2 regions of the Bartonella alsatica genome follow, and region 2 is predicted to be linked to the other one. Evidence: predicted binding sites of a transcription regulator. Region 2 holds the regulator's gene; the other holds the start of a gene.
What was found. The regulator LexA, encoded in region 2, represses DNA repair genes until DNA is damaged. The targets are predictions, from matches to a motif close to TGTTCNNNNTGTGTTCNG.
Positions count from the first base shown of each region.

Region 1: a site for LexA is predicted at 2,125-2,142, ahead of recA (recombinase RecA). Genes of this name have one in related genera too.

Region 1 is NZ_CP058235.1:212,841-217,675, reverse strand. It holds gene HWV54_RS00900 (DegQ family serine endoprotease) at 1-259, shown strand, start outside; gene HWV54_RS00895 (replication-associated recombination protein A) at 268-1,590, shown strand; gene recA (recombinase RecA) at 2,237-3,280, shown strand; gene alaS (alanine--tRNA ligase) at 3,475-4,835, shown strand, end outside.
Region 2 is NZ_CP058235.1:1,614,152-1,630,450, reverse strand. It holds gene lexA (transcriptional repressor LexA) at 640-1,353, shown strand; gene rimO (30S ribosomal protein S12 methylthiotransferase RimO) at 1,582-2,895, shown strand; gene ttcA (tRNA 2-thiocytidine(32) synthetase TtcA) at 2,936-3,814, opposite strand; gene rpsD (30S ribosomal protein S4) at 4,072-4,689, opposite strand; gene murI (glutamate racemase) at 4,864-5,685, opposite strand; gene HWV54_RS06665 (RNA methyltransferase) at 5,678-6,514, opposite strand; gene sfsA (DNA/RNA nuclease SfsA) at 6,821-7,522, shown strand; gene map (type I methionyl aminopeptidase) at 7,531-8,361, shown strand; gene radC (RadC family protein) at 8,379-9,173, shown strand; gene HWV54_RS06645 (DUF3126 family protein) at 9,221-9,433, opposite strand; gene HWV54_RS06640 (alpha/beta fold hydrolase) at 10,048-10,833, opposite strand; gene HWV54_RS06635 (DUF192 domain-containing protein) at 10,830-11,354, opposite strand; gene HWV54_RS06630 (cold-shock protein) at 11,612-12,187, opposite strand; gene HWV54_RS06625 (ABC transporter substrate-binding protein) at 12,506-13,639, shown strand; gene HWV54_RS06620 (branched-chain amino acid ABC transporter permease) at 13,759-14,835, shown strand; gene HWV54_RS06615 (branched-chain amino acid ABC transporter permease) at 14,836-15,894, shown strand; gene HWV54_RS06610 (ABC transporter ATP-binding protein) at 15,891-16,299, shown strand, end outside.

The sequences.
Region 1 (4,835 bases), 250 kb from region 2:
TGAAGTATTAGATTTGACACCGCAAAATAGTCGACGTTTTCATCTACCTATATCTGCAAGAGGTGTTGTGATTACCAATCTTGATGAGATGAGCAATGCTGCAGGGATTTTTCGTCCAGGAGATATTTTACGTGTTGTGAATGGTCATAAAATTCAAACAGTTAATCAGTTGAAAAAGATTCTTATGCAAGGTCGTCCACGTGTATGGCAATTGGAATATGAACGTGATGGTATGTATATTCGCCAGTTTATTCGCTGAGGTTTTTTTTGAATAAAGATTTTTTTACTTCAAGTTTTGATTTCCAAGTTCATAAAAATCGGCCACTTGCAGAAAGAATGCGTCCTCGTTCTCTCAATGCTGTAATGGGACAAAAACACTTGGTTGGGGAGAAGGGAGTACTCTCACGTATGCTGGCGACTAGTTCAGTGAGTTCGATGATTTTTTGGGGGCCTCCAGGAACGGGAAAAACAACGGTAGCACGCTTATTAGCGCTTGAAAAAAAATTTGTTTTTGAGCAAGTTTCTGCTATTTTTACCGGAGTTTCTGAGCTTAAAAAGATTTTTGAAAAGGCTCGGACTCATTTTATGTCTGGACAGCAAACAGTTTTATTTGTCGATGAAATTCATCGATTTAATCGCGCTCAGCAGGATAGTTTTCTTCCGGTTATGGAAGATGGTACTGTTATTCTTATAGGAGCAACAACGGAGAATCCTTCATTTGAGCTTAATGCTGCTCTTCTTTCTCGTGCACGTGTTTTGACATTTTTTCCACATGATAATGAAAGTTTAGGTATGCTTTTGAAGCGTGCTGAAGAAGTAGAAGGAATGCTTCTTCCTTTGGATGATGATGCCAGAGATGCTTTGATAGAGATGTCTGACGGAGATGCAAGGGTAGCGTTGACATTGGCAGAGGAAATTTGGTGTACTGCTGCACAAACAGGCGAAATATTTGATACTGTCACTTTGCAAAAAATCATACAACGTCGTGCTCCGATTTATGATAAAAGGGGAGATGGCCACTATAATCTCATTTCAGCTTTGCATAAATCAGTTCGTGGATCTGATCCTGATGCTGCACTTTATTATTTAGCGCGTATGTTTGATGCCGGTGAAGATCCTTCCTATATTGGGCGAAGGTTAGTTCGTATGGCTGTTGAAGATATAGGTTTGGCAGATCCGCAAGCTCTGGTCATTTGTAATGCTGCGAGGGAAGCGTATGATTATTTAGGATCACCAGAAGGAGAGTTGGCTTTGGCACAAGCATGTCTTTATATTGCAACTGCACCAAAATCAAACGCGATATATCTTGCATATAAGGCAGCTATGCATTGCGCGCACAAAAATGGCTCCTTGCCTCCTCCTAAGCATATTCTTAATGCACCTACAAAATTTATGAAGGAAGAAGGATATGGGCATGGTTACCGTTATGACCATGATGAACCAGATGCTTTTTCAGGACAGGAATATTTTCCTGAAAAACTTGGACGCCAAAATTTTTATCAACCACGAGAACGTGGTTTTGAGCGTGAGATTGCGAAGCGTCTTGAGTGGTGGAAGCAATTACGTAAAAAACGAGCCAATCAAAAATGAAATTTTAGCTGAGACAAATTTTTTTTATTAGTCTTGAAACTTGTTTTACATCAGTTAAGGGAATGATAATTCTATAATGGTTTAGATCATGTCTTAAATGCTTATTTATCTCATAGAATAAAAAGTTTTTCTTTTTGTCTATGAAGATTCATATACGCTTAAAAATCAAATTTAAGAAATCTTCGTTGAATTTTAATACATTGAGTTGTTTTGTGATTTCAATTATAAATGGTTTACTGCGGTTTTGGGTGGGATGAATTTTCAGGTTATTAATAGTGGGAATGAAGTTAAGAGGTTTTATCTCTTAAGTACTTATAACTTTTATCTCTTAAGTACTTATAACAGAGATATAAGAAGAGCCATGTATAAAATACCATATTGAGATTTACATTGTTTCTTTTTTAGAGGAGAGATATAAATGTATCAAGCTTCTCTCTTTTATAGGAAAGAGTTTTGTTGGGGCGTGTTTTGTGTCATGAAACAAGGAATACTACTCTTTTTATTATGGTAATTGATATGTTGTGGACACAATGTCGGAATAGAAATGGAAATAGTCTGTGAAAATCTCAATTCAAGACTTTAGTTACGCTAAAATAACAGTGTACACTAGACTCTGGATTATTGTGAATCGATCAAGGATATAATCGTGGATAAAACAAAAGCTCTCGATGCTGCTCTCTTACAAATTGAACGTTCTTTCGGTAAAGGCTCAATTATGCGTCTTGGGCAAAAAGAGCAAGTTGTTGAAATTGAAACAATTCCAACAGGTTCATTATCTTTGGATATTGCTTTGGGTGTTGGTGGATTGCCAAAGGGGCGTATTGTTGAGATTTATGGACCAGAGAGTTCTGGAAAGACAACATTAGCTCTTCATGCTATTGCTGAGGCACAGAAGAATGGTGGGGTTTGTGCTTTTATTGATGCGGAGCATGCGCTTGATCCTATTTATGCGCGTAAGCTTGGTGTTGATTTGGAAAATTTGTTTATTTCTCAACCAGATACTGGTGAACAAGCATTGGAAATTACAGAGACGCTTGTTCGTTCTGGTGCGGTTGATGTGCTTGTTGTTGATTCAGTAGCTGCTTTGACACCGCGTGCGGAAATTGATGGTGAAATGGGTGATGCTTTGCCTGGATTACAGGCGCGATTGATGAGTAAAGCTTTGCGAAAATTAACAGCTTCCATTTTTCGTTCTAACTGTATGGTGATTTTTATTAATCAAATTCGTATGAAAATTGGTGTCATGTTTGGTTCTCCTGAAACGACAACGGGTGGGAATGCTTTGAAATTTTATGCTTCTGTTCGATTGGATATTCGTCGCATTGGATCTATTAAAGATCGGGATATGATCGTTGGTAATCAGACACGTGTTAAAGTGGTTAAAAATAAATTGGCTCCTCCGTTTAAGCAAGTTGAGTTTGACATTATTTATGGTGAAGGCATTTCTAAATTAGGTGAATTGATTGATTTAGGTGTCAAGGTTGGTATTGTGGAAAAATCAGGTGCGTGGTTTTCTTATAATTCTCAACGATTAGGACAGGGGCGAGAAAATGCTAAGCAATTTTTACGTGAACATGCAGAAATAGCTACAGAAATTGAGACAGCTTTGCGCCAAAATGCTGGTTTGATTGCTATTGAACTGTTAGAAAATGCAGGGACAGACAATACAGAAAGCGATGAAGTAATTTGATGGAATCTTTGTTTAAAGGATAATTCCTTCATTTAGAATTTTTCTGTTTTTACTTGTTTGAGCTTTTAGGCATAAGGTCTTTTATTTTTTGAATAAACAGGCCACTTTTTGATTAAATCAGCTTTAAGCATGGCAAAGAGAATATTTAATGAAGGTAGTGGGATAGTCTTATGCTATCCTCTTCAGGTGTCAATATGGTCAGCGTTAATAGCATACGGTCAACTTTTTTAGATTATTTCCATCTTAATGGGCATAAAGTTCTTTCTTCTAGCCCACTTGTTCCGCGTAATGATCCTACACTCATGTTTACAAATGCAGGAATGGTACAGTTTAAAAATGTTTTTACTGGACTTGAACAGCGTTCTTATACACAGGCAACAACTGCACAAAAATGTGTTCGTGCGGGTGGAAAGCATAATGATCTTGACAATGTTGGCTATACAGCACGCCATCATACATTTTTTGAAATGCTGGGTAATTTCTCTTTTGGTGATTATTTTAAAGAAGAATCCATTTTTTTATCATGGAATCTTTTAACAAAGGAATTTTGTCTTTCAAAGGATAAATTATTGGTAACAGTTTATCATAATGATGATGTGGCTGCTGAATTATGGCGTAAAATTTCAGGTCTTCCAGATGAAAAAATTATCCGTATTGCGACAGCTGATAATTTTTGGGCGATGGGAGATACCGGACCTTGTGGTCCTTGTTCCGAAATTTTTTATGATCATGGTGATGGAATTCGGGGAGGGCCTCCTGGAAGTGCTGATGAAGATGGAGATCGCTTTATTGAGATTTGGAATCTTGTCTTCATGCAGTATGAACAGCTGAGTAAGGAAGAACGTGTTGAATTGCCTCATCCTTCTATTGACACTGGTATGGGGTTAGAGCGCATTGCTGCTGTTTTACAGGGTGTTCATGATAATTATGATATTGATCTTTTTCGGGCATTAATTAGTGCATCGCAAGAAATAACAGGGGTTAAGGCAATAGGTGATTTTGTTGTGAGCCATCGTGTTATTGCTGATCATCTCCGCTCGTCGGCATTTTTGATTGCTGATGGTGTTCTTCCTTCCAATGAAGGAAGAGGATATGTTTTGCGTCGTATTATGCGTCGCGCTATGCGTCATGCGCATCTTCTTGGTGCTAAAGAACCTTTAATGTGGCGTCTTTTACCTGCTTTAATTTGTGAAATGGGACAAGCTTATCCTGAATTAGTGCGGGCTGAATCTTTGATTTCAGAAATTTTAAAATTAGAAGAAATACGTTTTCGTAAAACTCTTGAACGGGGACTTGGTTTATTGAATGAAGCAAGCAGTACTCTTAAACAAGGAGACCATTTTAATGGTGAAGTTGCTTTTAAACTTTATGATACCTATGGTTTTCCGCTTGATTTGACAGAAGATGTTCTTCGACGTCGTGGTATATCTGTGGATGTTGATACCTTTTATAAAGCGATGGAGCGTCAGAAAGAAGAAGCACGTGCCAATTGGTCTGGTTCTGGTGAAGCTATAACAGAGGCAATTTGGTTTTCTGTTTATGATCAGGTAGGGGC
Region 2 (16,299 bases):
TTTCAACATAAAATGCATCATAACTTCGAAAACATGAAAGAACACATATTTCAAAATTATAAAAAGAGCAGGAAATACATAAAAACGGTAACATGGGATTAATATATAATCGCAGAAAATAACAAACAAACCAGTAGATGCTCCGTTGTTGAGTTCAGTCAATAAAAAAATACATTTATTGGAAATTAGGTATTATATCAATTTCCTAAAAATATAGTTGCCCATTTTTATATCTTTAAATATTTTTTCTCACTTTTCAATATGAGTGCGACTTTAATAATGTACAATAGTCTTACAAAGTATAAATATTATTATTTATAAATAAATATTAATTACAGTAAAATTTAAATGGTTAATTTATATCATAAATAATTATTAATAAAAAATTATTTACTACATTATTTAATATATTATATATATAAAAATATCTTAATACATAACTAAAATTAAAATTTATATTATAACATGTAATTATTTATTAATGCAAATAAATAATTGTTACTTTATAATAATTATAACTCAATAATAATAAAGTAAATATTTTTATTTTATATCAAAAAAAATTTATAATATTTATAAAATAATTATATTTTATTTAATACTTTTTCTTATTTTTGATTCTTGTGATTGGAATATTGAATGCTAACATGTAAACAATATGAGCTACTCTTGTTCATCCATAATCATATGAAAGAAACTGGTGTTCCTCCTTCCTTTGATGAAATGAAAACTGCATTGGAACTTTCTTCAAAGTCTGGCATTCATAAGCTAATGATAGCCTTAGAACAACGAGGTTTTATACGCCGCTTGCCGAATCGTGCTCGCGCAGTGGAGATAATTCGACTTCCAGATAAAATAACATTTAATCTTTCTTTAGCTCGTAAAATTTCTCCTAATATGATAGAGAAAAATAAAAGAAAAATATCAAAAAACTTTGGTGATCTTGGTAACTTTAAGGTAGAAAAGAAAGAGAATGTCATTATTCCTATTATGGGCCGCATTGGTGCAAGTATACCTATCTCCTCTATAATACAACAAACAGATACGCTTTCTTTACCACAAGATATGATTAATTCGGGTGAACACTATGCTTTAGAAGTCAGAGATGATTCTATGATTGAAGCTGGTATTCTTGATAAAGATATTATAATTGTTAAACGCCAGAGCACAGCAATAACAGGTGAAATTATTGTTGCATTTATTGATAAAAAGGAAGCAACTTTAAAACGTTATCGACGCAAAGGAGCCTCTATTGCATTAGAAGCAGCAAATCCTCACTACGAAACACGTATATATGGATCCGAGCGTGTAAAAATAGAAGGTAAACTTATTGGACTCATTCGTAAATATTAGAATGCCTAGAATATTCATAGATTTAGTAAAAAATTATTTGGTATTTTTGTCGTGTTATGCCACATTCAGTAATAATGACATATGTAGTCATAAAGTGTTTTAGCTAAAAACAGATAACTTTGTAAAAAATTTTATTGCATATGTATCAAAAATAAAGAGCACTTTCATTCTTAATGAATTTAAAATAGCAAATAAAATTTAATCGTTATTAAAGTTGCAGGTTTTATCATGGTAGCACCTCGTATTAGTTTTGTCTCACTTGGATGTCCAAAAGCACTGGTAGATTCTGAGCGAATTATTACAAGACTCCGGTCTGAAGGTTATGAAATCTCACATAATCATCGAGGTGCTGATGTCGTTATTGTAAACACCTGTGGTTTTCTTGATTCTGCTAGACGTGAATCATTAGCTAATATTAATAAAGCCCTCAAAGAAAATGGAAAAGTTATTGTAACCGGCTGTCTTGGTTCTGATCCTGATGTTATACGTCAAGCACATCCTAGTGTATTAGCCATTACAGGACCACAAGCCTATGAAAGTGTTATACAAGCTGTTCATACAGCAATTCCCCCACGTCATGATCCCTTTGTCGATTTAGTTCCCCCGCAAGGCATTCGTTTAACACCTCGTCATTATGCCTACTTAAAAATCTCTGAAGGATGTTCTAATCGATGTAGTTTTTGTATTATTCCTACTTTACGTGGTAATCTTACTTCGCGTCCTATTAATGATGTTCTTCGCGAAGCTGAAAAACTTGTACAGGCCGGTGTAAAAGAGCTTTTAGTTATCTCACAAGATACGAGTGCTTATGGCATTGATATTAAATATCTCGAAAGCTCTTGGAAAGAGCGTACAATAAAAACAAAATTTTTTGATCTTTGTCGTGAACTAGGCAATATGGGTATTTGGATACGCATACATTATGTTTATCCTTATCCTCATGTTGACGAAGTTATTGAACTTATGGCTGCAAAAAAAATTCTTCCTTATCTAGATATTCCTTTTCAGCATGCTTCACCAACTGTTTTACGCAATATGAAACGTCCTGCTCTTATGGAAAAAATAAATCGTAGAATTGAAAAGTGGAGAAAAATTTGTCCGGATCTCTCCTTACGATCAACATTTATTGTCGGCTTTCCAGGCGAAACAAATGAAGATTTTAATATACTCCTTGAATGGCTAGAAGAAGCAAAAATTGAACGAGCTGGATGCTTTAAATATGAAGAAGTAAAAGGTGCTGTTGCAAATGATTTGGGATTAGGAAACATTTCTGAAGAAGTAAAAGAAAACCGCTGGCATCGCTTTATGGCAAAACAACAACAAATTTCTACTCATCTTTTAAAGAAAAAAATCGGAAAAAGACTCCAAGTTCTCATTGATGAAAGTCAAGGAAAAATTGCTAAAGGTCGTAGTCAATATGATGCTCCGGAAATAGATGGTGTTGTACATATATCATCACGACGACCGCTACGTGTCGGCGAATTTGTTACCGTAAAAATCGAAAAATCAGATGCTTATGATCTTTATGGAATAGCAGTTTGAAAATATAAGGCTAAACTTCCTGTACTTAAATAACTCAGCTTTATAATAAGCTTCCAAAATCAAAAATTTTTTTATCGAGCAAATGGCTTGGGCGGACATTTGTTAAGGCGCGAATCATAGTATCTTTACGTCCTGGCATTCTTTTTTCGATATCCTTTAGCATTTCTTTCATTGCATAGCGTTGTAAACCATCCTGGCTACCACAAAGATTACAAGGAATGATAGGAAACCGCATTGCTTGTGAAAATTTTTCCATATCTTCTTCAGCAGCGTAAACAAGAGGACGCAAAACAAAAAGATCTCCTTCGTCGTTTATAAGCTTTCCAGGCATGGCTGCTAATCGTCCACCATGAAACAAATTCATAAAAAATGTTTCTAAAACATCATCACGATGATGTCCAAGAACTAATGCAGAACATCCCTCTTCACGTGCAATACGATATAAGTTACCACGTCTCAATCGCGAACAAAGTGAACAATATGTTTGCGTATGTGCCAATTTATCTGTAACAATGGAATAAGTATCCTGATACTCAATACGATATGGGATATTATAAGAATCTAAAAAGTCTGGAAGAACATATTTTGGAAAGCCTGGTTGCCCTTGATCAAGATTACAAGCTAGAATTTCAACAGGCAAAAGACCGCGCCATTTTAAATCTAAAAGAAGCGCTAAGAGGCCATAAGAATCCTTTCCACCTGATAAAGCAATAAGCCATTTTTTTCCTGAAGAAAGCATGGAAAAATCATCTAATGCTTGCCGTATATGACGTAAAAGCCGTTTACGCAGTTTATGAAACTCCACAGTTGAAGGAGCAACTCGAAATATCGGATGACAATTATCAGTTTCTTTCACAAAAGAATCAGTTTTCTCTATATTCTCTCCCATTGCTTGATATCCGAGTGAAATATTATCCATAATTCTGCACAATAAATAGCTTGTTCTGCAAAAATGACAAAGATAACAACAGACGTCACACAGCTTAAACGAGATATTCCATTGATCCACAGAGAAAAGAAACAGACCTATACAAGCCATATTGTTATAAAATATAACAATAAACTTGATATAATGCCATTCACAAAAACTACTTGTTAGCTTTAAACACTATAAAGCAAAACAACACTTCTGGCGTATAATAAAACGACAGAGAGTAAAACTCCCCTATAAAGAATTTAACGAGAATAAAATTCAACAACCAAATTGGGTTCCATTTGCACAGCATAAGGAACATCTGCAAAAGCAGGAACACGCGTAAACGTCGCTTTCATCTGATTATGATCTGCATCAATATACTCAGGCACATCACGCTCTGCTAACTGCACAGATTCTAGTACCAAAACAAGCTGTTTTGACTTTTCACGAACTTCGATAACATCACCTGGTTTACAACGATACGATTGAATATTCGTGCGCCGACCATTTACATTGACATGACCATGATTGATAAATTGACGAGAAGCGAAGATCGTAGGCACAAATTTCGCACGGTAGACGACAGAATCTAAACGTGATTCCAAAAGCCCGATAAGATTTTCACCAGTATCACCACGTCGACGAGCAGCTTCTTCATAAGTTTTACGGAATTGTTTTTCTGAGATATCACCGTAAAATCCTTTTAATTTCTGCTTAGCACGCAATTGCACACCATAGTCAGAAAGCTTTCCTTTACGGCGTTGTCCATGCTGACCCGGACCATAATCACGACGGTTCACAGGAGATTTCGGTCGCCCCCAAATATTTTCTCCCATACGGCGATCAATTTTATACTTCGTTGTTTCGCGTTTGCTCATCGCATTTCCTTTAAAAACAGAAATAAGATCCTACAGTAAGATCTCAAGGAAACGCGCCCTCCTTTGCCTTCAAATCAAAAGACTGACAGGACTCTTTAACATATAACATGCAAAATTATCCACGGGACACGTCAATTAATGCCATTTTCTCGAAAGAGAAAGCTGGAGAGGATTTTATTGATCTTGCACTGCAAAGTCAACTCCTTTCACAATATTTAAGCTAAATCCTTTTAATAAACGCTCTGTTGAAGGGGTTACATTTTGCGATGTAAATAAAGCAAAATCTTTATGCTTCTTTATGTTTTGGCGATTCTCTCTTTTCGGTAATAATGTTCTTGTGTGTTTGGCTACAGCTTTTGCTGGATTAATCCATTCAACTGGCCATAAAGCTTGTTTACGAAAAAATTTCATCAAAAAAGGGTAATGTGTACAAGCTAAAACAATAATATCAGTATATTTGCCATTTTTCTCAACAAAGCACGGAAGTATTTCGTGACGTAATTCTTCCAAATCTATAGGCTTTCCACGTAAATAATCTTCAGCAAATCCAGCAAGTTTTTCACTTCCAACTAGCTGAACATGACATTGAGCAGCAAAAGTATTGATTAATTCATAAGTATAAGCACGCTTCACTGTTCCAGGAGTGGCTAATACTGAAATAAAACCAGATTTTGTTTGTTCAGCTGCTGATTTAATTGCGGGAACTGTTCCTACAAAAAGAATATGAGGAAATTTCTCTCGTAAATCAGTCATCATTAGTGTAGAAACCGTATTGCAAGCAATTACACATAAGGCGGGATTATAGAGTGTTAAAAGATTTGTGAAAATCTTTAAAATTCTTTTTTTCAGAACATTTTCTTTCCAATTCCCATAAGGAAATCCCGCATCATCAGCAACATAAATAAATTGCATTTCAGGAACAAGAACGCGCACTTCCCTCAATACTGTTAAACCACCAATGCCACTATCAAAAAAAAGAACAGGCCGTTTATTCATTGGATTTCACACTTGTTTTTAATTTTTTACGTTCACGATCTACGGGTGCACCGCTTCCCCGCGGTAATTGAGGAGAAAAATGATCCAATGAAGAGACAATCCCTCGTAGCAAGTGAACCTCAGATTCACTAAAATTAGCACGTGTAAAAACAGAACGTAGATTTGCAAGCATCACTTCTTTGCGTTCTCGGGGCCTAAAATATCCACGAATATCCAAAGCTTCTTCTAATTGAGATAAAAAACCATGAAACGTTGCTTTATTTGCCGGCTCCATCTCTACAGTACGAAAAGCCGTATCGCTCACATTTTCTAAACCTGATTTCATCCATTCGTAAGATATAAGCAAAACCGCTTGCGCAATATTGAGTGATGCAAAAGCAGGATTAACTGGAAAAGTGATGATTTCATCAACAAGACTGATTTCATCATTTTCTAATCCACACCTTTCTCTTCCAAATAAAATACCCGTTTGATGCCCAATCCTCTCACGCTGACGTAGCATACTCGCTGCTTCAACAGCACTTTTGACGGTCTTAAAACCACATCTTTCACGTGCCGTTGTAGCAAAAATATAATGCAAATCCGCAATCGCATCACGTAATGTATCAAAAACTATTGCCTCATTAATGACATGATCTGCTTTGCTTGCTGCAGCCCTGGCTTTTTCATTTGGAAATATTTCTCGAGGTTTGACTAACCGAAGCTTAGAAAGCCCAAAATTCGCCATAGCTCTTGCTACCATACCAATATTCTCAGGCAACTGCGGTTCGACTAAAATAATAATTGGACCATCTGTTAAATTTTTACGATTCTTATTGGTTCCGGCCATTAATTCTACCTAATTCTATATATTATGCTCCTATCGTTGTTTTTTTTTAAACGCAATCTTTTAAAGAGAATATTCCAAGAAATAACCTTTTTAATAACAAATTATAGTCAATATTATATTCTCATTCAAAATTCATGATGAAAAATATTAACAATAAATTATGAAAGCAAAAACAAAATTTAGTTTTTAAATCTTAGAGCGACTATGTAGATCACTTTAATGTTAACCATGGATTATTTAACATATAATATTTTACAAAACACAATCTGAGTTGAATTATAAAACTATGCGTTTTAAGAGAGGAATATGCTCTTTATTCCAAAACTTTTTCCTGCAAAGCTTATCCGTCGTTATAAACGTTTTCTTGCTGACGTTAAATGGGATAACCAACACATGTTTACCGTGTCAGTCCCTAATACAGGATCGATGCTTGGATTAATAACTCCAAACACCAATATTTGGCTTTCATATAATAACAACTCCAAACGAAAATACGCATATCGATTAGAAATTATTGAAGTAAATAATACTTTAGTTGGCATCAACACGGCTTTACCAAACAGACTTGCATTAGAAGCAATTCAAAATGGATTATTACCCGAATTAAGTAAATACAAAACCACTTTGAAAGAACAACGTTATGGAACACAATCACGGATCGACTTTCTTCTGTGTGATGGCATCGTTCCTGACTGTTATCTAGAAGTCAAAAATGTCCATTTTATGCGCCAAAAAGGGTTAGCAGAGTTTCCTGATACTGTAACAAAACGTGGCACACGTCATCTTGAAGAGCTCATAAAAGTTGTGCAACAAGGAAAACGAGCCGCTATGCTTTATATAATTCAACGAGAGGATTGTTCAGCTTTTACAATCTGCGATGACCTTGATCCAATCTATAGACGTACATTTGATTTAGCATTAAAATCAGGAGTAGAATTTTACGCTATAAAATGTCACGTAAGTGCAGAAGGCATTTTTCCGATTCATAGAGTGAAAATAGAAATATAGAAAAAGCAATGACTGATTATATTGAATATAATAAAATACCCTTAAAATTTAACGGACAGATCCGTATTTTTGACGAAGATGCTTTTGCTAAAATGCGTAAAGTCGGTCGCATTGCTGCGGAATGTCTTGATGCACTTACGGATATTATTAAGCCTGGTGTAACTACGCAAGAAATTGATGATTTTGTATTTATTTTTGGTGCTAAACAAGGTGCTCTTCCTGCTGACCTGAATTACCATGGATACAGTCATTCATGCTGTACATCCATCAATCATGTTGTTTGCCATGGAATCCCCAATAGCAGACCCTTGCAAGAAGGTGATATTGTTAATATTGATGTGACCTTTATTCACGATGGTTGGCACGGAGATTCAAGCCGCATGTACCCTGTTGGAAAAATCAGACGTGCTGCAGAACGTCTTCTAAGAATAACATATGAAAGTCTTATGAGAGGAATTTCTGTAGTCAAACCGGGTGCAACTACGGGTGATATTGGTGCAGCCATTCAAAATTATGCAGAATCTGAACGATGTTCAATTGTAAGAGATTTTTGCGGACATGGAATCGGACAGCTTTTTCATGATGCACCCAATATACTTCATTATGGAAATCCTGGGGAAGGAATAGAACTAAAACAAGGTATGATATTTACAATTGAGCCGATGATCAACCTTGGGAAACCACAGGTTAAAATTTTATCTGACGGTTGGACTGCCGTTACACGTGATCGATCTCTTACCGCACAGTATGAACATACAATTGGCGTAACAAATGAAGGATGCGAAATTTTTACACAATCTCCTAAAAATATTTTTTATATTTCAAGCTTAAATGCTTAAATAAATGTAGAAATGCTATGGCTAAAAAAATAAATAAAAAGGGAGATATCCAAAGTAATCACTTTGCATTGACACCAAATCTCTCACTTAGTCCAATACCGGAAATAAAAAGTGAAAAGCTTCAGAAAAATTCACAAACACATAAGCATTACCAAGGACATCGTGAACGTCTCCGTAAACGCTATTTAAAGTCAAAAGGAAATGCAATTGAAGATTATGAATACCTTGAATTATTACTTTTTCGCACTATCCCTCGAGCGAATACAAAACCAATAGCCAAAAACTTGATAGCGCGTTTTGGCTCCCTAGCAGAAGTATTGGGTGCTGATATTCACCGACTTCAAGAGATTCAAGGATGCGGTCCGGCAACTGCAATTGACTTAAAAATTATTTCAGATGTTGCTGGACGTCTTGCTCGTGCAGAATTGTTTAAACGTGATATTTTTTCTTCATGGGATAAAGTATTAGCTTATTGTAAAGCCGTTATGGCTCATGAAACACGTGAACAATTTCGTATCTTATTTCTTGATAAAAAAAATGGTTTACTCGCTGATGAAGTGCAACAAACTGGAACCATTGATCACACTCCTGTCTATCCGCGTGAAGTCATTTCTCGAGCTTTAGAATTATCCGCAGCAGGACTCATCTTAGTACACAATCATCCTTCTGGTGATGCAAAACCTTCTAAAGCAGATATAACAATGACACATATATTAAAAGATGCAGCAAATGCGTTAGGTATTACTATTCATGACCACCTTATTATTGCACGAAATGATCATACGAGCTTTAAGGCATTAAAACTCATATGAAACTTAATTCAATTGCAAAAATATTTTATCCAACTATTCACAACGAATTAGTTTCCTAAATCAATATCTAATATAGCCATTGAGAAATTGTAGGATAGTTCGTCCTCATCTTCATCTCGATAAATAATACCTAAAAACTCATTCCCGATATAAAGCTCACAAGAATCATCCTTTTTAGGCCGTGCTCTTACTTGCAATGCTGAATTTTGGAATATGTTTTTAAAATAACTATCAAGTTTTCTTATTTCATCAGCATTCACCATGCTCTCCTGTCTTTTGAGACTCTTAATTTAAATCCTGGAGGGTAAATAAGGCAGTCCTAAGATATAGTAAATTTTAATTTCAATTTTTACTTATATTACCTATACACAAAATAACACTATCTTAACACATTTATTAAAGTACCTTTATAAAAATGGTCTACCATTACTAAATATAATCGTATAGATTCAAAAGTAAAAAAATAGTTAGAAAAATGTAAGTTCTAAATAATTTTCATCTTATCCCCAATTTCAACATCGCATATACAAGCATATTCTGATAAAATATTGACAAATCACTTATATTTTTTGTCTATTAAAAATATGGTTTTATAAAACAAAAGCATTCTTCTCTTGTAAAACTACTTTGTTTATTGAACAATTCTATTGCCAATAATTTTTAAATAATCCTCTCTAACTATCTCTAAAGTATACTCGGTTAACCTATAAAAGGAAAGTTCACCCATATACAAAACGTAAGCTACGCTAATAAACTTTATTGTTATTTTTCATATCTTTTCATAAAAATTCACACCATAATAGCCAAACCTCTGAATAAGCTTTTCATTTTATCCAAGATAAAAAACATTGGATATTTCTGTGAATTTTAAAATTTATGAATAGTTTCCAACAATAGGATAACGAGAAAGAAAATCGATAACGCCTTTTTTATAAACCTTATCTCCTACAGCAAGCATATGGTCTCGCCCAGGAATTGATAATGCTTCGCCAAAGGGCAATAAAGCTGCTAACGGTTCTGCTTCACCGCTAATTTCATCTAATGAACCAACAGCAACAAGCGCAGGTTGTTTTATTTTGTAAACCTCAGATGCTGTTAAGTCTTGTTTTGATGTTACCACACAAGCAGCCAGAGCACGCCTATCGCTTTTAGTTTGATCTGCAAATTTCCGAAACATCATACCACGCGGATTGGTAATAGTAGAAATATCTTCTGCTAAAAGAGCCTCAGCAACAGGTTCCCAATCCCCTGCTCCCGTCACCATACCAATACCTAAGCCACCAAAAATGACGCTGTGTACATATGTCGGATACAAAAGAGCCATAAATGCGCTAATTCGAGCTCCCATAGAATATCCCATAACATGTGCTCTAGATAATTCCAAATGTTGCAACAATCTAACCGCATCGCTAGCCATAGCTTGAGGTGTATAAAAGCAAGGATCATAACTTTTAGTTGAATCTCCGTGTCCGCGATTATCAAGAGCAATAACACGATATCCTGCTTCAGTAAGGGTGCGAAACCAACCAGTTGCATACCAATTCACACGTGCAGAAGACCCAAAACCATGAATCAACAAAATAGGCGCCCCCTGTCCTTCTTCTCGATAAGCAAATCGCAAACCATCATATTCAAAAAAACGAATATCTTCTGCTGTCATTTTGCATCACCTTCACATTTTCCACAAATAGCGGGATGAAAAACTCTCTGTCCCTTTTCTATTTGTTTTTCAGAAATCTCACCAGCATTAACCTCAAGAGCAAAAGTTGCAGGTACTCCCGATGAAATAGTATCCGTGGAAAATGGGGACGTTTTTTCGACAATTGATACTATAATTCCCTCAGCATTCAAGAAAATCATATCTAAGGGTAAAGGTGTATTTGCCATCCACATAAAAAATTCCTGCGTATCCTTTTCCTTTAGCTGCTTACTTTCCTGCTGTCTAAAAAGCATTGCGCGATCACGTGGAAAATCAGTGCGATACATTAAACCAGCAGCTGCCTGAGACTGCGTAAAAGCAATCTCTACTCTGTAAGAGATCATACCCTGCTTTGTCTGTATTTTTAAAGGGACGGGATGAATAGGGAACTCTACGGGCTTCCTTGCTACAGCTATATTTACTTCTAACATAAAAACCAGCGTCAATACAACACTACGCCCTTTTCTAAAAGGCTTTAACATTTTTATCTCCACTATAGAAAACGCTTCAACTTTGTTGAATAAAATAAAAGTATCAGAATTTAAAAAGTAAAAACTTAAGAGAATTATCTTCTTATTGGCCTTAATGCAATATTTGCAATCTGTTTCATCTGATTTACGGCTTTACAGATAGATTTCTTCTTGAACTTGTTGGTCCAATAGCTAATTCTGCTTACGCTTGCCCCCCCCCCCCTCTTCTCTTAAAAAATAAAGAAGATATGTAACTTTAAAAGTGCAATTCAATGCGTAGTAAAAGGAATTCCTATATCCGGATAAATTTCTGCTGTCATCAAACCTTTCTCGCCTTTTCCAAAACGGACAAGAACAACTTGACCAGAACGAAGCTCTGCTAAACCAAAACGACGCAATGTTTCCATATGAATAAAAATATCTTCTGTTCCCTGCCCGCGGCTAAGAAAACCGAATCCCTTATCGCGATTAAACCATTTGACAATTGCACGCTCTAAACCACTTTCTGGAGCAACAACAACATGTGTACGTGCTGGAATTTCTGATGGATGAATCGCTGAAGAACAGTCTATAGATTTCACCTGAACGCACTTTAACCCGCGTTCAGTTTTTTCCACAGCACAGATAACTTTAGCACCCTCCAAAGCTGTTTGAAAACCATCCCTACGCATCACCGTGACATGCAATAATATATCAGGGAAATTAGGCATATCAGGTACAATAAATCCATATCCCTTACTGCCATCAAACCATTTAATGACACCACTAATTTCAATAATCTCACCACAAGTACCTACACTATCCTCAGATAGGGAACAATCCTTTAATATATCCTTACTCGTCATAATAAAATGTGACCCTGTAGCTCTAAATTGTACGACATTGATTCTCTATGCTTAAGTAAACATTGCTCTTGCACCAACACGCAAGCCCCAAGATTAAGATTTCCCCATATTGTCGTAACTCCTTGTTTTAGTAACAACACGAATATTTACAAAAATGTTTGATCGTATGCTCTATATAACCGTACAATAAGTACCGAAAGTACCGAAAAAATATAAAAGATTCTTCATACAATAATATTTTCACTAATGCATAACTTGCATGATAAAGAAGTTCAAGATAAGGTGCAGAGATCGCAACTAAATTAAGGAAAGTGCGCAATGCAATTGAAGAGAGTTCTTATTATACTCACAGCTGTCATAGCACTTGTAGTAAATGTCTATGCGAATGAACCTATCAAAATTGGTGTTTATCTTCCGTTAAGTGGTCAAAATGCATTTGGAGGCCAACTTGAAATTAGAGGCATAGAATTGGCACATAAAAAAGTCCCAGAAATATTGGGGCGCAAAGTGGAACTTATTATTATTGATAATAAATCTGATAAGGTAGAAGCTGCTAATGCTGTTATGCGTTTAACTGCAAGTGAAAAAGTTAATGGAATCATCGGTAGTTATGGCTCTTCACTCTCGTTGGCTGGTGGAGAAATATCTGAAAAAGCAAAGACTCCAAGCATTGCTACGTCTTCAACAAATCCGCTTGTTACACAGGGTAAAAAGTATTATTTTCGTACTTGCTTCATTGATTCCTATCAAGGTATAGGGATTGCAACCTATGTAAGTCAAACTTTACACGCAAAAAAAGCAGCTATCCTTAAAGATATATCAAACGATTATGCAATTGGTCTTGCAAGTTATTTTACGCGTGCTTTCAAAAAATTAGGTGGTGAAGTTATCTTAAATTTAAACTATAATTCTGGAGATCAGGATTTTTCTGCTGTTCTTACACAGATTATAGCGCAAAAACCTGATATCTTATTTATTCCATCTTACTTTTCTGAAGGTGCCATCATTATGAAACAAGCACGTGAGTTAGGTGCAAAGTTTAAAATTATGGGTGGAGATGCCATGGATAATCCAGAGACCATTGCAATTGCAGGAAAAGCCGCAGAAGGCTTCTTACATACAACACTTCCCTACAGTGAAAATATGCCGAATATGTCAGAAGCTGCAAAAGAATTCACTAATGAATGGAAAGCAGCCTATCCAGATAAAGAACCAAATATCAATTCTGTTTTGGGATATACGAGTTATATGATGTTTATGAAAGCTATTGAAAATGCTGATAGTGCTGATCGTGAAAAAATCACTATTGCACTTAGCCAATTAAAAGATTTTCAAACCCCTTTTGGTGATATGTCCATGGATGAAAATCATAACCCTAAAATTCCTATTGGCATAATTGAAATAAAGAACGGGAAACGTGTCTATTTAGATGAAGTCAAACCTGCTTTTTAAAAAGTTAGAGATTGTGCTAATCAAAATACAAGAATTAGTTAAGGATTCTTATCTCAATTAAAATTTAGTGGTTTTTTAATTTTATCCTATGTGAACTAACAAATGTGGAAGGATGAAAGATGAGCACTGAAATGTTCATCCAGTATTTTTTTAATGCACTAGCATTAGGATCTCTTTATGGACTTATCGCTATTGGTTACACTATGGTCTATGGTATACTGAGACTCATTAATTTTGCTCATGGCGATATCTTTATGTTGGGAGCGTATTTTGTTTTCTTTTCCACAATTAGCTTTATGCCTGCTTGGGCTGCTATCCTTCTTTTATTACTCGCTGTTCTCATTTATTATTCGGTGTTTATAGGATTCAAAAAATATCCTCCAGTTTATTGGATTGCTGCTTTTTTAATTCTTATTTTAGGGTTCATTTATTATTTTAAAATTTCTCCACAAGAGTTTACACCGATTTGGATTTTAGCTCTCTGTTTTTCAACTTTTATTACAAGTGCTGTGGGAATTACTATTGATCAATTTGCTTATAAACCTTTACGCCATGCTCCGCGTATTTCAGCGCTTATAGGTGCGATAGGAATTTCCTTTTTTATTGAAAATCTTGCTACTGTACTCTTTAGCGGTGTCCCGAAAAGTGTAAAACAGCCAGATTTTCTTGTAATACCGTTCTTATGGTATTTAGAAGCAGGAACGGATAAAATCATTAGAATTGCTCCCATGTCTCTGATTGTTCCTATTGTTTCGTTTATTCTCATTATTTTATTACTATGGATTATCCATAAAACAAAACCTGGTCTTGCTATGCGTGCAATCTCTTATGATATTGAAACGACGCGTTTGATGGGTGTTTCTGTCAATAAAGTCATTGCATTTACATTTGGGATAGGTTCAGCACTTGCAGCTATCGCGGGTATTATGTGGTCACTACGTTATCCTCAAATCCATCCTTATATGGGCGTTCTTCCTGGACTCAAAGCATTTATCGCTGCCGTTATTGGAGGTATTGGCTCAATTCCAGGAGCAATGTTTGGGGGGGTGTTACTTGGATTCATTGAAATTATGATTATCGCATTCTTTCCCGCATTATCTGGATATCGAGATGCTTTTGCTTTTATTTTATTAATTCTGATTTTATTGATAATGCCCACAGGATTAATGGGCAAAAAAAGTCAGGAGAAAATTTAAATGGTAAAATCCACTACAACTTTTCTATCGTGTATCAGTATTTTAGTCTTTATAGGCCTCTTGTTTTATGCTGATAACCATTTTAATGATTACACACTTCGTATTATCAATCTTATTGCTATTAATGCGATATTAGCCATTTCCCTTAATTTAATTTACGGTTTTACGGGTATGTTTTCTCTTGGACATGCTGGCTTCATGGCCGTTGGTGCTTATGTGTGCGCAATTTTACTTCTCTCTCCTGAACAAAAAGAAATGATGTGGATTCTTGAACCTATAGCTGAACCGTTGCATCATCTGCAATTACCTTTTTTTCTAGCCGTTATTGTAAGTGGTTTGTGTGCTGCAGTTGTAGGTTTATTGATTGCACTTCCTATCTTACGACTTAGTGGTGATTATCTTGGAATTGCAACATTGGGTTTTGCAGAAATTATTCGCATTGTTATTACAAACACAACATCCTTAACAAATGGCTCTTTAGGAATTAAAGGAATACCTCAAAATGCGACATTATGGTGGAACTATGGTTGGTTAGCATTCACAGTTATCTTTATTATTCTCTTATTGCGAAGCAACACGGGTAACGTATTGCGTGCTATTCGTGATGATGAAATTGCTGCAAAAATAATGGGGATTAATGCTTTTTTCTACCGTAGCTTTTCCTTTACTGTTGGTGCATTTTTTGCAGGTATAGGGGGAGCATTGATGGCTTCTCTTATTTCAACAATTGACCCTAAAATGTTCAACTTCTTGCTAACTTTTAATATTTTGATGATTGTTGTTGCTGGTGGGCTTGGTTCAATTACAGGGAGCATTATTGGTAGCATTATTATTACAGTCATGCTTGAATGGCTTCGTATTATTGAAAGTCCATTTAACTTAGGTTTTATACATATCCCAGAAACACCAGGGCTCAGAATGGTTGTTTTTTCTCTTCTATTGCTCATTATTATCTTATTTTGGAGAAAAGGTTTGTTGGGACAAAATGAATTTTCATGGAATAAGATTTATAGCTTTTTGTCACGTAAGAAGTTCTCTAATACTGGGGAAAAGCTATGAACGATACCATCCTTTTACTCAATGATATCGTGATGCGTTTTGACGGATTGATTGCTGTAAATAATATTAATATGGCAATCAAACGAGGAACAATTACTGGTTTAATTGGTCCAAATGGTGCTGGAAAAACAACTGTTTTTAATATGATTTCCGGATTTTATACCCCTACCAGTGGGAGCATTTTTTTTGATGAACAAAAAATTTCTGGAGCTCCTCCCTATATTATCTGTAGACGTCACATTGCACGAACCTTTCAAAATATTCGCCTTTTTTCAGGGTTAACAGTCTTACAAAATGTTATGGTAGGAGCTCATATTAGACAAAAGCATCCATGGTTTTCTTCAGCTCTTTTTTTTCCAAAAGCAATGAAAGAGAAAAAAGAAGTCTATAGAAATTCAATGGAGC